3 regions of the Streptomyces sp. NPDC006235 genome follow, and region 3 is predicted to be linked to each of the others. Evidence: riboswitches for the same ligand, from Rfam matches in the RefSeq annotation. Region 3 holds a riboswitch; each other region holds the start of a gene.

Region 1 (4,171 bases), on a different contig from region 3:
ATACGTTCACCCATCATCAGCGCGGCCCGGGAAACCCTGCGCCGCGCCGGTCACTGCTGTCTCGCGAAAGGTCTCCGTATGCTCTCCGGGAACGGTCGGCACCGTCGCCCCCGCCAGGCTCCGGCTCTCCTCGTCGCGGCCGGGGTCACCGGCTCCGCCATCGCGATCCCGCTCCTCGGAGCCTCCGGTGCCAGCGCGGCCGACGGCACGACCTGGGACCGGGTCGCGGACTGCGAGACCGGCGGCGCCTGGAGCCAGAACAGCGGCAACGGATACTTCGGCGGCCTCCAGTTGTCCCAGGAGGACTGGGAGAACCACGGCGGCCTCGACTACGCCCCGAGCGCCGACCTGGCCAGCCGCTCCCAGCAGATAGCCGTGGCCGAGAGAATCCTCGCCGACCAGGGGGTCGGCGCCTGGCGCACCTGCGGTCTGCTCTCCGGCCTCGAACAGGACAAGGGCTCGGGCGCGTCCGACTCGTCCGCTCCGACGGACTCGCCCGGACTGCTCGACTCCTCCGAGTCGGACGAAACCACCAACTCCGACAAGTCACCTGATTCTTCCGATTCCTCGACGCAGGACCAGTCGCAGGATCCGTCCCGGGAGCAGTCCCAGGACCAGCCCCGGGATCAGTCGCAGGAGCAGGAGCCCGGCAGCTCCCCGTCACCCACTCCCGAGAGTGGCGAGCCCGGCAAGTCGCCGCATGACGACCGCTCTTCCGCCCCGACCGACACCACTTCCGGCCGCCACCGCGGCCCCAGCGCCGACGAGGACGCCAAGGCCGAGGACGGCCGTCCGTCCGGGTCCGCCGGACGGCACGCCTCGCGCGACGGCGAGGCCGCCCGGGAGGTGGCGGACGGCTCCTATACCGTCCGCCCCGGCGACAGCCTCTGGTCCATCGCGAACTCTCTTGACCTCAGCGGCGGATGGCACGCGCTCTACGTCGGGAACGAGACGGCTGTCGGCACCGACCCGAACCTCATCCGCCCCGGTCAGAAGCTCACGGTAGGGGTCGAAGCGGACGAGCGGTAGCCGGTGGGGCAGTACGGAAACGGGGGCGGAAGTCACCCCGAAACCGTGCGAGTTCACGTCCCCGTTCGTGGCTAATGTCCTTTATCGGTGCGGTGAGAGATAGATCTCAGAAGCCCTGATCGTCTTTGAAATTCCGCGGATCTCATGTCTACGGTCATGACCGCTCGTCACCGCGAGCCCCGGCTGCCGCAACGCCGAATCCTGCCAGCGGCCGCACGGGAACAGTCGTCGCGTCAAGCGCCGTAGGCAGGAGCGGGGGACCCAAGGTAAGTGCCCTACCGGCCGGTTGTGCCGGAAGGGCTTGGGGTGAAGCCGCGTCCCGGGAGGGACGCGGCCGGGCAACTCAACCGGCCCGAACCCGACAGCTCACCTCGCAGGCGTCGGTGAGGGGATCTCTCCATGCTGTTTTCCGGCAAGGGCACGCACCGCCGTCCGTCCAAGGCCTCTCGGGTCATCGCCATCGCCGGTGTCACCGGTGCCGCCGTCGCCGCCCCGCTGATGGCGGCCGGCAACGCCTCCGCCGCCACCGCCTCCGAGTGGGACGCCGTCGCCCAGTGCGAGTCCGGCGGCAACTGGTCCATCAACACCGGCAACGGCTACTACGGCGGTCTGCAGTTCTCCGCCTCCACCTGGTCCGGCTACGGCGGCACCAAGTACGCCTCCACCGCCGACCAGGCCACCAAGTCCCAGCAGATCGAGATCGCCGAGAAGGTTCTCGCGAGCCAGGGCAAGGGTGCCTGGCCGGTCTGCGGCAAGGGCCTGTCGAGCGCCGGCTACAGCGGCGGCTCCGAGCAGAGCAGCGGCTCCACCGAGACCCGCCAGACCGAGCAGCAGCCGGCCTCCCGCTCCGACGAGCGCCCGGCCCAGACCCAGAAGACCCAGAAGACCGTCACCACCCCGACCGGCAAGAAGGTCAAGAAGGGCGACGGCGAGTACAAGGTCGTCAAGGGTGACACCCTCAGCTCCATCGCGACCGAGCAGAAGGTCGAGGGCGGCTGGGAGAAGCTGTTCGACCTGAACAAGGACATCATCACGGACGCCAACCTGATCTACCCGGGCCAGCAGCTGCACCTGAAGTAAGCAGCGGCCCACCCCCGTCCCCCACGGGCTCCCCGCCCCGGCGCGTCACCCCCCGTGCGCGCCGGGGCGGGGTTTTTTCTGCCGGTCTTTTTCTGCCGGTCTTTGCGATCCGGCTTTGTTCCGTTCGGAAACAATTTACTCTCGGTTCTGTCCATGGGGTGGGCGACCCGGTGGCCGATCGCCCGGAGCCGGTTAGGCTCATGTCGCGAGCCACCGCGGCCCGCGCCTCGCCGGGCCCCCGCGGCCCGCGTACCCGCGTCACATGAAGAAGGAGATGCTCGTGCCGTCCATCGACGTCGTCGTAGCCCGGGAAATCCTGGACTCCCGAGGCAACCCCACGGTCGAGGTCGAGGTCGGCCTCGACGACGGCAGCACCGGTCGTGCCGCCGTCCCGTCCGGCGCCTCCACGGGCGCCTTCGAGGCCATCGAGCTGCGTGACGGCGACTCGAACCGCTACCTCGGCAAGGGTGTGGAGAAGGCCGTCCTCGCGGTCATCGAGCAGATCGGCCCGGAGCTCGTCGGCTACGACGCCACCGAGCAGCGCCTGATCGACCAGGCCATGTTCGACCTGGACGCCACCGACAACAAGGGCTCCCTCGGCGCCAACGCCATCCTCGGCGTCTCCCTCGCCGTCGCCCACGCAGCCTCCGAGGCCAGCGACCTGCCGCTGTTCCGCTACCTGGGCGGTCCGAACGCGCACCTGCTGCCGGTGCCGATGATGAACATCCTGAACGGCGGCTCGCACGCCGACTCCAACGTGGACATCCAGGAGTTCATGATCGCCCCGATCGGCGCGGAGTCCTTCTCCGAGGCCCTGCGCTGGGGCGCCGAGGTCTACCACACGCTGAAGAAGGTTCTGAAGAGCAAGGGCCTGGCCACCGGCCTCGGCGACGAGGGCGGCTTCGCCCCGAACCTCGGCTCCAACCGCGAGGCCCTCGACCTCATCCTCGAGGCGATCAACGAGGCCGGCTACACCCCCGGCGAGCAGATCGCCCTGGCCCTCGACGTGGCCGCGTCCGAGTTCTACAAGGACGGCGTCTACACCTTCGAGGGCAAGGAGCGCTCGGCGGCCGAGATGACCGAGTACTACGCGGAGCTCGTCGACGCGTACCCGCTCGTCTCCATCGAGGACCCGCTGTTCGAGGACGACTGGGAGGGCTGGAAGACCATCACCGCCAAGCTCGGTGACAAGGTCCAGCTCGTCGGCGACGACCTGTTCGTCACCAACCCCGAGCGCCTCGCCCGCGGCATCGAGGAGGGCGCCGCCAACGCGCTCCTGGTCAAGGTCAACCAGATCGGCTCTCTGACCGAGACCCTGGACGCCGTCGAGCTGGCCCAGCGCAACGGCTTCAAGTGCATGATGTCCCACCGCTCCGGCGAGACCGAGGACGTCACCATCGCCGACCTGGCCGTCGCCACCAACTGCGGCCAGATCAAGACCGGCGCCCCGGCCCGCTCCGAGCGCGTCGCCAAGTACAACCAGCTGCTGCGCATCGAGGAGATCCTCGACGACGCGGCGGTGTACGCCGGCCGCAGCGCGTTCCCGCGCTTCAAGGGCTGACCCGGCCACAAGACGCAGCGTCGTACGTACGTCCCCGTACGCGGTCCCGTACCGTGTCCGGGGACGTACGCGCGTATGACGGTGGAGCGGGAGGCGGACAGACATGGCCGTGAAGGACCGGGACCGGTTCTCCACCGCGACCAGGATCCGGCTGCTCGGCGAGCAGACCGCGGCCCGGGTCTACCGTTCCCAGACCAAGCGCCAGGCCCGCCGCTCCCGGCTGACCGGCCGGGCCGCGCTGCTCGCCCTGGTGATGTGCTCGCTGATCGTGGCCCTGGCCTACCCGATGCGGGAGTACGTCTCGCAGCGCGCCGAGATCGACGACCTCCAGCGCGAACAGCAGCAGGCCCGGCAGCGCGTCGAACGGCTGCGCGACCAGAAGGCGCGCTGGCAGGACGACGCGTACGCGGAGCAGCAGATCCGGAAGCGGTTGCACTACGTCATGCCGGGGGAGACGGGATTCATCGTCGTCGACCCGCACGCGGCGAGGCAGTCGCACGC
Region 2 (4,171 bases), on a different contig from region 3:
GCGCGCAGCGCGCGCCAGCGCTCCTTCTCCCCCTCGCCGAGCTCCCCGGGCACACCCACACGAACACGCCCACTGCTCAACCCGACCCCCCGATCAAGTCCCCCCTGGACACTTGGAAGGTACCGCCCGAGACGGCCCCGACGGTAGGTAGCGGACCATCTTGTTGCCAACTGGCGCAGAGGCCTTCAACCGGGCAATCGGCGTGCGCCGTGCGATGAAACGAAGGGGCGCGTTGTCCGTATTCTCTGATCATGGCCGCACCCCTCGCATATTCACTCATCGCCACCGACCTGGACGGGACGCTGCTGCGCGGCGACGACACCCTGTCCGACCGGTCCCTCGCCGCGCTCACGCGGGTGGTGGACGCCGGTGCCCGGCACCTCGTGGTGACGGGCCGGCCGGCGCCGAGAGTGCGGCCGCTCCTGGACGACCTGGGCTGTACGGGGCTCGCGGTGTGCGGACAGGGCGCGCAGGTGTACGACGCCGGCGCGGACCGGCTGCTGTGGTCGATCACCCTGGACCGGGAACTGGCGGAGACCGCCCTCGGCAAGATCGAGGCCGAGGTGGGGCAGGTGTACGCCGCGGTCGACCAGGACGGGGTCGACGGCCTCACGCTCATCGAGCCGGGCTACCTGATGCCGCACCCGACCCTTCCGGCGGTGCGGGTCGACCGGCGCGACGACCTGTGGGGCGAGCCCATCAGCAAGGTGCTGCTGCGCCATCCCCACCTGTCGGACGACGAGTTGGCGGCGACGGCCCGCTCGGTGGTCGGTTCACTGGCGACGGTGACGATGTCGGGACCCGGCACGGTCGAGCTCCAGCCGTGCGGCATCACCAAGGCCACCGGCCTGGCGCTGGCCGCCGAGCACCTGGGGCTGCGGCCGGCGGACACCCTCGCCTTCGGCGACATGCCCAACGACATCCCGATGTTCGACTGGGCCGCCCACGGCGTCGCCATGGCCAACGCCCACCCCGAGCTCAAGGCCGTGGCCGACGAGGTCACCCTGTCGAACGAGGACGACGGCATCGCCGTCGTCCTCGAACGACTGCTGGGCGGGACGGATCAGTACGGGCCGTTGACGTTGTCGATCGAGCCGTAGCGGTCGGCCGCGTAGTTGCAGGCCGCGGTGATGTTGGCGACCGGGTCGTACGGGTCCCACGACGTGCCGTCCACGTGGTAGGCCTGGAAGGTCGGGTCGATGGTCTGGAGCAGACCCTTGGACGGCGTGCCCTTGGCGGCGTTCGAGTCCCAGTTGTTGATCGCCTGGGGGTTGCCGGACGACTCGCGCATGACGTTGCGGTAGATGCCGTCGTACGAACCCGGGATCCCCTTCTGCGCCATGATGTCCAGCGCCTCGCGGATCCAGCCGTCCAGGTTGTTCGCGTAGGTCTTCGCGGAGGCCTGGGTGGCCTGGGCGACGCCACCGGCGGGCTTCGCGGCCGGCTTGGCGGGGGCGGAGGACTTGGTCGCCGTCTTCTTCCCGGCGTCCGCCTTGGCCGTCTTCACCGTGAGCTTCAGACCCGGGTGGATCAGCTGCGGGTTGTCGCCGACCGCGGCGCGGTTGTCCTTGTAGAGCTGCTTCCAGCCGCCCGACACGTCGTACTTGTCCGCGATGCGGGCGAGCGAGTCGCCCTTGGTGACGGTGTACGTGAGGGACTTGGCGGGCTGGGCCGCCTGTGGCACGGACTGCGAGACGGTGGGTGCGCTCTGGGCCGGCTGGGCGGCGCTGGCCTGCGTCGCGCCGATCAGCGGCAGGGCGAGGGCCGCTCCGCCGGTGCCGGCGGCCAAGACACGACGGGTGAACTGACTGGTTCTGGGGCGACGGTGCTTGCCTCGGGGCATGGCGATGTTCCTCTCCGGCGCCTGCGAGGTGAGCTGTCGGGTTCGGGCCGGGAGGTGCCCGGCCGCCTACGGCGCTGTGTGCCGTACGCGGCTTCACCCCGAGCCGTTCCGCTGCGCGGACCGGCGACTTACCTGGGTCCCCCGCTCCTGCCCTGCGTGAGTGAGTGGGTTCGTGTGGGGTGTCCGGGCGGTGGCAGGATTCGGCGATCCGCCGGACAGGCCCGGAACGTATGCGAGAGCACATGTCGGGAACAAGCACCGGAGTCACATATCGAGCGGTTGACCTTGGTCAGGGGTGTATGGGGCACTTGATCCTTTGCTGAAGCCAAGGCTCAACTTGCGTGCGGCGGAAGGAGGTACGGGCCGGTGCCGGAGGGGGATGTCACAGGGGATAACGTGATTCAACTCACTGATCACGAGTCCGTGGGGCGATTTGCGCTTAGGGGAATTCGCTTATCCAATGCCGCAAATCGTGCATAGCTCGCTATCGACTGGTAAGTCGATAAATGTCTGTTCTTATGAGCTGATCGAAAACATTGCGGTCGTGATCGGATACCACCCGGCCTGTAACCCTGGGCGCTGGCGGTGATCGAAACGTGACCGGATACGCTGACTCGAGTGATGGCAGCGACCTATCGACAAACCGCGTAATCACCGGCAGACACCAGCAGACACACCGGCAGACACCAGCAGACAGGAGACCCCTCGTGACCGACGTCGGGCCGTTCGGGCTGAGCGTGCGGGACCAGGCTCTGGAAGCCGATGTCCAGGCCGGGATGGCGGCTGTCGAGGAAGGCTTGCTCGAGGCCACCAAGAGTGAGGTGCCCTTCATCACGGAGGCCGCCCAGCACCTGGTCCGGGCCGGTGGCAAGCGGTTCCGCCCGCTGCTCGTGATGCTCGCCGCCCAGTTCGGCGACCGGTACGCGCCCGGGATCGTGCCGTCGGCCGTCGTCGTGGAGCTGACCCACCTCGCCACGCTCTACCACGACGACGTGATGGACGAGGCCACCGTGCGGCGCGGGGTGGCGAGCGCGAACGCCCGCTGGGGCAACTCCGTCGCGGTCCTCACCGGAGACTTCCTCTTCGCCCGCGCCTCGCACATCCTGGCCGACCTCGGCCCGGAGGCGGTGCGGGTGCAGGCCGAGGCGTTCGAGCGGCTGGTGACCGGGCAGATCCTGGAGACGGCCGGACCGCAGGACGGCCGCGACCCCGTCGAGCACTACCTGGACGTGCTGGGCGGCAAGACCGGCTCTCTGGTGGCGGTGTCGTGCAGGTTCGGCGCGATGATGTCCGGCGCCGACGACACGGTCGTGGACGTGCTGACCCAGTACGGCGAACGGCTCGGCGTCGCCTTCCAGCTCGCGGACGACGTCCTGGACATCGCCTCCGACTCCCACGAGTCCGGCAAGACGCCCGGCACCGACCTGCGCGAGGGCATCCCCACGCTCCCCGTGCTGCGGCTGCGCGAGCGCGCCGCCCGGCTCGGACTCGCGGACGACATCGCCCTGTGCGAACTGCTGGACTCCGACCTCACCGACGACGACCGGCACGCCGAGGCCCTGCGCCTGCTGCGGGCCCACCCGGCGCTGGAACAGGCCCGGCGGGACACCGTCCGCTACGCCCAGGACGCCCGCTCGGCGCTGGCGCCGCTGCCCGAATGCACCGCGAAGACGGCGCTGGTGGAGCTGTCCGACGCGGTGGTGCACCGGGCCGGCTAGCGCGTTTTTCCGCCACGACCCCTACGGGTCGGGGGAGATGCCGCCCTCTCGTGTCATACCGCAGCAGTACGTGGAGTTGAGCCCGGGGTCTGACGTATCTCGCCGGCCGATTTGGTCAGATAGTCACCACGGAAAACACCACTCCTCACCAGTTCGGGTGAGAATGGCGGCTCAGGGACGAGTGCGTGCACGACACGGACAGCCGCCGCCGATCACGGAGGTAGGGCACACATGGCACCGTACGCAACCGACGACAGCACGACCGCCGGGGAGGTCGACGAGCAGCGCTCCGGGCGGCGCAAAGCCGCGCGGTACGTCGTCCCGGTCACGGTGATGGGGGTGGCGGCCGCGACGATCGGCCTGGTCCCCGCACTCGCCGACTCCGGTGACCCCGACCTCCCGAAGATCACCGCACAGCAGCTCATCGAGAAGATCGCCCAGTCGGACGTCCAGCAGCTGTCCGGCACGGTGAAGATCAGCACGGACCTCGGCCTGCCGGACCTCGGAGGCCTGGAGAGCAGCCTGATGTCCGGTGCCGCGAGCCCGGACCGGGGCGGCTCCTCCGCCGACCCGACGGCCAAGCTCACGGAACTGGCCTCCGGCACGCACA
Region 3 (4,171 bases):
CCGAAGGGCAGCAACACATGGCTGAGCGCCGCGTCAACGTCGGCTGGGCCGAGGGCCTCCACGCCCGCCCCGCCTCCATCTTCGTCCGAGCCGCCACGGCCGCAGGCGTCCCGGTGACGATCGCCAAGGCAGACGGCAACCCCGTCAACGCGGCCTCCATGCTGGCCGTCCTCGGCCTCGGTGCCCAGGGCGGCGAGGAGATCGTCCTCGCCTCCGACGCCGAGGGTGCGGACGCCGCCCTGGACCGGCTGGCGAAGCTGGTCTCCGAGGGTCTCGAGGAACTGCCCGAGACCGTCTGAGCATTCTTCCGCGTCTGATCCGGTACCCCTGGGTCCGGCGCAACCAGAAGGGCTCGTCCGAATTCACCGGGCGAGCCCTTCGCCATTCCCGGCCGCGGATCGCCATTTCCGGTCACGGACGGCCGTCCATTTCCCGTTCCCGGGCAGCAGAAATAATCCCCCGAGAATTACCTGCTCTTTGTATACGGCTCTCGTGTTAATGCCGCAGGCTTGCCGTGTTTACGGGATGTTGCGAGTTCCTCACACGCTCGGCGCGCTCCCCGGCGGAGCCGAAACGCAGCCGGTGCGCGGCCGTCGCGCGCTCGGTGTGCAGCGCCGTGACCGCCCGCGCGCGCTCACTGTCCCCGCGCGCCACCGCGTCCACGATCGCGCCGTGCTCGGTCCAGGACTCCACGGGCCCGGCCGGCGCCTCGACGGTGTACATCCAGGCGATCTTGTGGCGGAGCTGGGTCAGCATCGAGGTCAGCGCGGGGCTGCCGGAGGCCTGTGCGAGCGTCTCGTGGAACCAGCCGCCCAGGGAGCGCAGGTCGTCGCTGTTGCCCCGGCGGGCGCGCTCCTGGCCGAGCCTGACCAGGCCGCGCAGGACCTTCAGATGGGCCTCGGTGCGGCGCTGGGCGGCGCGGGCCGCTCCGAGCGGCTCCAGCAGCAGCCGCATCTCCAGCAGGTCGGCGGCCTCCTGCTCGGTGGGTTCGGCGACGCACGCGCCCGCGTGCCGCCGGGTCACCACGAAACCCTCGGCCTCCAGGGTGCGCAGGGCCTCCCGGACGGGGACGCGCGAGACACCGTAGCGGCGGGCGAGGAGTTCCTCGGTCAGCCGGCCGCCGCGTTCGTAGACACCCGCGACGATGTCGTCCCGGATGGCCGTGCACACCGAGTGCGCCGGAATGCGCATGACCGACCTCCGTTTAATCCCCGTGAAACGTCGACGAGTGACACGTGTTCCGTGACTCTATTGCAATGAGCCGGAATTTCCGACGGCAGACCGGAATCCAGGGATATTTTTTGGACAGCCGGGCGTCACAAACGCCGAAAGCCCCGGCTCGGGGAGCCGGGGCCTCGGGAAGCGGAGTGGTACGCCGTCAGATGCTCACGCCGTGCGAGCGGAGGTAGGCGACCGGGTCGATGTCCGAGCCGTACTCGGGGCTCGTACGGGCCTCGAAGTGCAGGTGCGCACCGGTGACGTTGCCGGTCGCGCCGGACAGGCCGATCTGCTGTCCGGGGGTGACCTTCTGGCCGACCGAGACACTGATGGACGACAGGTGGCCGTACTGGGTGTACGTGCCGTCGTTCATCTTGATCACGATCTGGTTGCCGTAGGAGCCGCCCCAGCCGGCCTCGACGACCTCGCCCATGCCGACCGCGTGGACGGAGGTGCCGCTGGCGGCGTGGAAGTCGACACCGGTGTGGCTGCCGGAGGACCACAGGCCGCTGCTGGCCTGGTAGGCGGTGGAGACGTACGAGCCGGAGATCGGGGGCACGAACGTGTTGAGCCGCTTGCGCTCGGCCTCGCGGGCGGCGCGCTCCTTGGCCTCGCGGGCCTTCTCGGCGGCCTCCTTGGCCTCCTTGGCCGCCTCGGCGGCCCGCTCGCGGGCGGCCTCCTCGGCCTTCTTCTTGGCGGCGGCCTCCTCGGCGGCCTGCTTCTGGGCGGCGGCCTGGGCGTCGATCTGCTGGGCCACGGTGTCGCCCATGGTGACGACGGGGGTGAGTCCGGTCTGCTCGACGGCGGGCTCTGCGGCGAAGGCCGGGGCGGCCACGGTGCCGATGACGCCGGTGGTGGCGAGGGCCGCGACGCCCGCTGCGCGGGCCGTGCCGCGCTGCATACGGCTGGGACGACGGTGCTTCCCGGTGGCGCGGGTGAACGCCATGGAGTGCCTGGTCCTTTCCTTCCTTCTCGCCTACCGGGTTAGCTGACGGGTTCGGAGCAGGAAGGTCTCCTACGGACCCCCTCGCGGCTCGCGCGGGCGTCCGATTCACCCCAGGGACTGCGGTGGGTCCCCGGCTCCCCTGGCTCGCGCCGTACGGGGACTCGGCGATGACTGTCCGGTGCCGCGGGTGCGGCGCACTGCCTGACGAACAGCCCGGACGAACCTAAGCGGGGCCACTTTCAATTCCCAAACGGATCCCGGTTTTTGTAGCGCATCCCACAGGGCAGACAGGCAACCTCCGCACCAATTCGGGCATAAAGGAGCCCTAGTGCCTTAGAAGACAACCAGGGCCCCTGCGCGCGTGTGCTCCTACTCGGCGGCGACGACCGAGACTTCGCCGATGCCCAGGGCCTCGGCCGGGGCCTTGATCTGCGCCGCGTCACCGACGAGCACGGTCACCAGCCGGTCCACCGGGAAGGCGCTGACGGCCGCCGCGGTGGCCTCCACGGTGCCGGTCGCGGCGAGCTGCCGGTACAGCGTGGCCTGGAAGTCGTCGGGCAGGTGCTGCTCGACCTGGTCGGCCAGCGTGCTCGCGACGGCCGCCGCCGTCTCGTACTTCAGCGGCGCCACGCCCACCAGGTTCTGCACGGCGACGTCCCGCTCGGCGTCGGTCAGCCCCTCGGCGGCGAGCGTGCGCAGCACCGTCCAGAGGTCCTGGAGGGCGGGGCCGGTGTTGGGCGTGTCCACGGAGCCGCTGATGGCGAGCATCGCGGCACCGGTCCCGTCCGGGGCGGACCTGAGGACCTGGCCGAACGCCCGCACCCCGTAGGTGTAGCCCTTCTCCTCGCGCAGCACGCGGTCCAGGCGGGAGGTGAGGGTGCCGCCGAGGCAGTACGTCCCGAGCACCTGCGCGGGCCACACGCGGTCGTGCCGGTCCGGGCCGATCCGGCCGATCAGCAGTTGCGTCTGGACGGCGCCGGGGCGGTCCACGATGACGACCCGGCCCGTGTCGTCGGCGGTCACCGGCGGCACCGGGCGCGGCTCGGCCGCGGAGCCGGTCCAGGCGCCCAGCGTGTCGCCGAGCAGGGCGTCGAGGTCGATGCCGGTGAGGTCGCCGACGACCACGACCGTGGCCGTGGCGGGCCTGACGTGCCTCTCGTAGAAGGCGCGTACGGCCGCGGAGTCGATCGCGGCGACCGTCTCCTCGGTGCCCTGGCGGGGCCGCGACATGCGCGAGTCCGCAGGGAACAGCTCCTTGGAGAGCTCCTTGGCGGCACGGCGGGCGGGGTTGGCCAGCTCGTGCGGGATCTCGTCGAGGCGGTTGCGCACCAGCCGCTCGACCTCGCTGTCCGCGAACGCGGGGGCCCTCAGGGCGTCGGCGACCAGGCCGAGCCCCTTGGCGAGCCGGGAGGCCGGCACCTCCAGGCTGAGCCGGACGCCGGGGTGGTCGGCGTGCGCGTCGAGGGTGGCGCCGGCGCGCTCCAGCTCGGCGGCGAAGTCCTCGGCGGAGTGCTTGTCGGTGCCCTCGGAGAAGGCCCGGGCCATGATCGTGGCCACGCCGTCGAGACCGGCCGGCTCGGCGTCCAGGGGTGCGTCCAGCAGTACCTCCACGGCGACGACCTGCTGGCCGGGGCGGTGGCAGCGCAGGACCGTCAGGCCGTTGCCGAGCGTGCCGCGCTCGGGGGCCGGGAAGGCCCACGGCTTGGCGTCGCCCGCCTGCGGCTGGGGGTGGAAGTCCATCGTGGCGAGCTCGGTCACTTGGCCGCCTCCTCGTTCTCGTTCAGGGCCGCGGCTGCGGTGTCGTCGGTGGTGTCGGCGTCCTCGGCGGTCTCCGCGTCGCCCGTCTCGCCGGCGACGGGCTCGTAGACGAGCACCGCGCGGTTGTCGGGCCGCAGGCGGGCCTTGGCGACCTCCTGGACCTCCTCGGCCGTCACCTCCAGCACGCGTTGCACGGCGGTCAGGGCGAGCTGCGGGTCGCCGAACAGGACGGCGTACCGGCACAGTTCG

What was found. Region 3 has a riboswitch for cyclic di-AMP ahead of ABZ192_RS07165 (M23 family metallopeptidase). Riboswitches for the same ligand answer to the same signal wherever they lie in the genome.
Positions count from the first base shown of each region.
Region 1: another riboswitch for cyclic di-AMP. It lies ahead of ABZ192_RS30280 (transglycosylase family protein); the one in region 3 lies ahead of ABZ192_RS07165 (M23 family metallopeptidase).
Region 2: another riboswitch for cyclic di-AMP. It lies ahead of ABZ192_RS16590 (transglycosylase SLT domain-containing protein); the one in region 3 lies ahead of ABZ192_RS07165 (M23 family metallopeptidase).

Region 1 is NZ_JBEXSR010000032.1:99,763-103,933, reverse strand. It holds gene ABZ192_RS30285 (transglycosylase family protein) at 79-1,029, shown strand; cyclic di-AMP (ydaO/yuaA leader) riboswitch at 1,258-1,424, shown strand; gene ABZ192_RS30280 (transglycosylase family protein) at 1,429-2,109, shown strand; gene eno (phosphopyruvate hydratase) at 2,390-3,670, shown strand; gene ABZ192_RS30270 (septum formation initiator family protein) at 3,774-4,171, shown strand, end outside.
Region 2 is NZ_JBEXSR010000012.1:12,046-16,216, reverse strand. It holds gene ABZ192_RS16600 (GNAT family N-acetyltransferase) at 1-59, opposite strand, end outside; gene ABZ192_RS16595 (HAD family hydrolase) at 252-1,100, shown strand; gene ABZ192_RS16590 (transglycosylase SLT domain-containing protein) at 1,064-1,843, opposite strand; cyclic di-AMP (ydaO/yuaA leader) riboswitch at 1,847-2,020, opposite strand; gene ABZ192_RS16585 (polyprenyl synthetase family protein) at 2,551-3,561, shown strand; gene ABZ192_RS16580 (DUF2092 domain-containing protein) at 3,793-4,171, shown strand, end outside.
Region 3 is NZ_JBEXSR010000004.1:248,758-252,928, forward strand. It holds gene ABZ192_RS07155 (HPr family phosphocarrier protein) at 18-299, shown strand; gene ABZ192_RS07160 (GntR family transcriptional regulator) at 496-1,191, opposite strand; gene ABZ192_RS07165 (M23 family metallopeptidase) at 1,379-2,164, opposite strand; cyclic di-AMP (ydaO/yuaA leader) riboswitch at 2,178-2,341, opposite strand; gene ABZ192_RS07170 (pitrilysin family protein) at 2,534-3,922, opposite strand; gene ABZ192_RS07175 (pitrilysin family protein) at 3,919-4,171, opposite strand, start outside.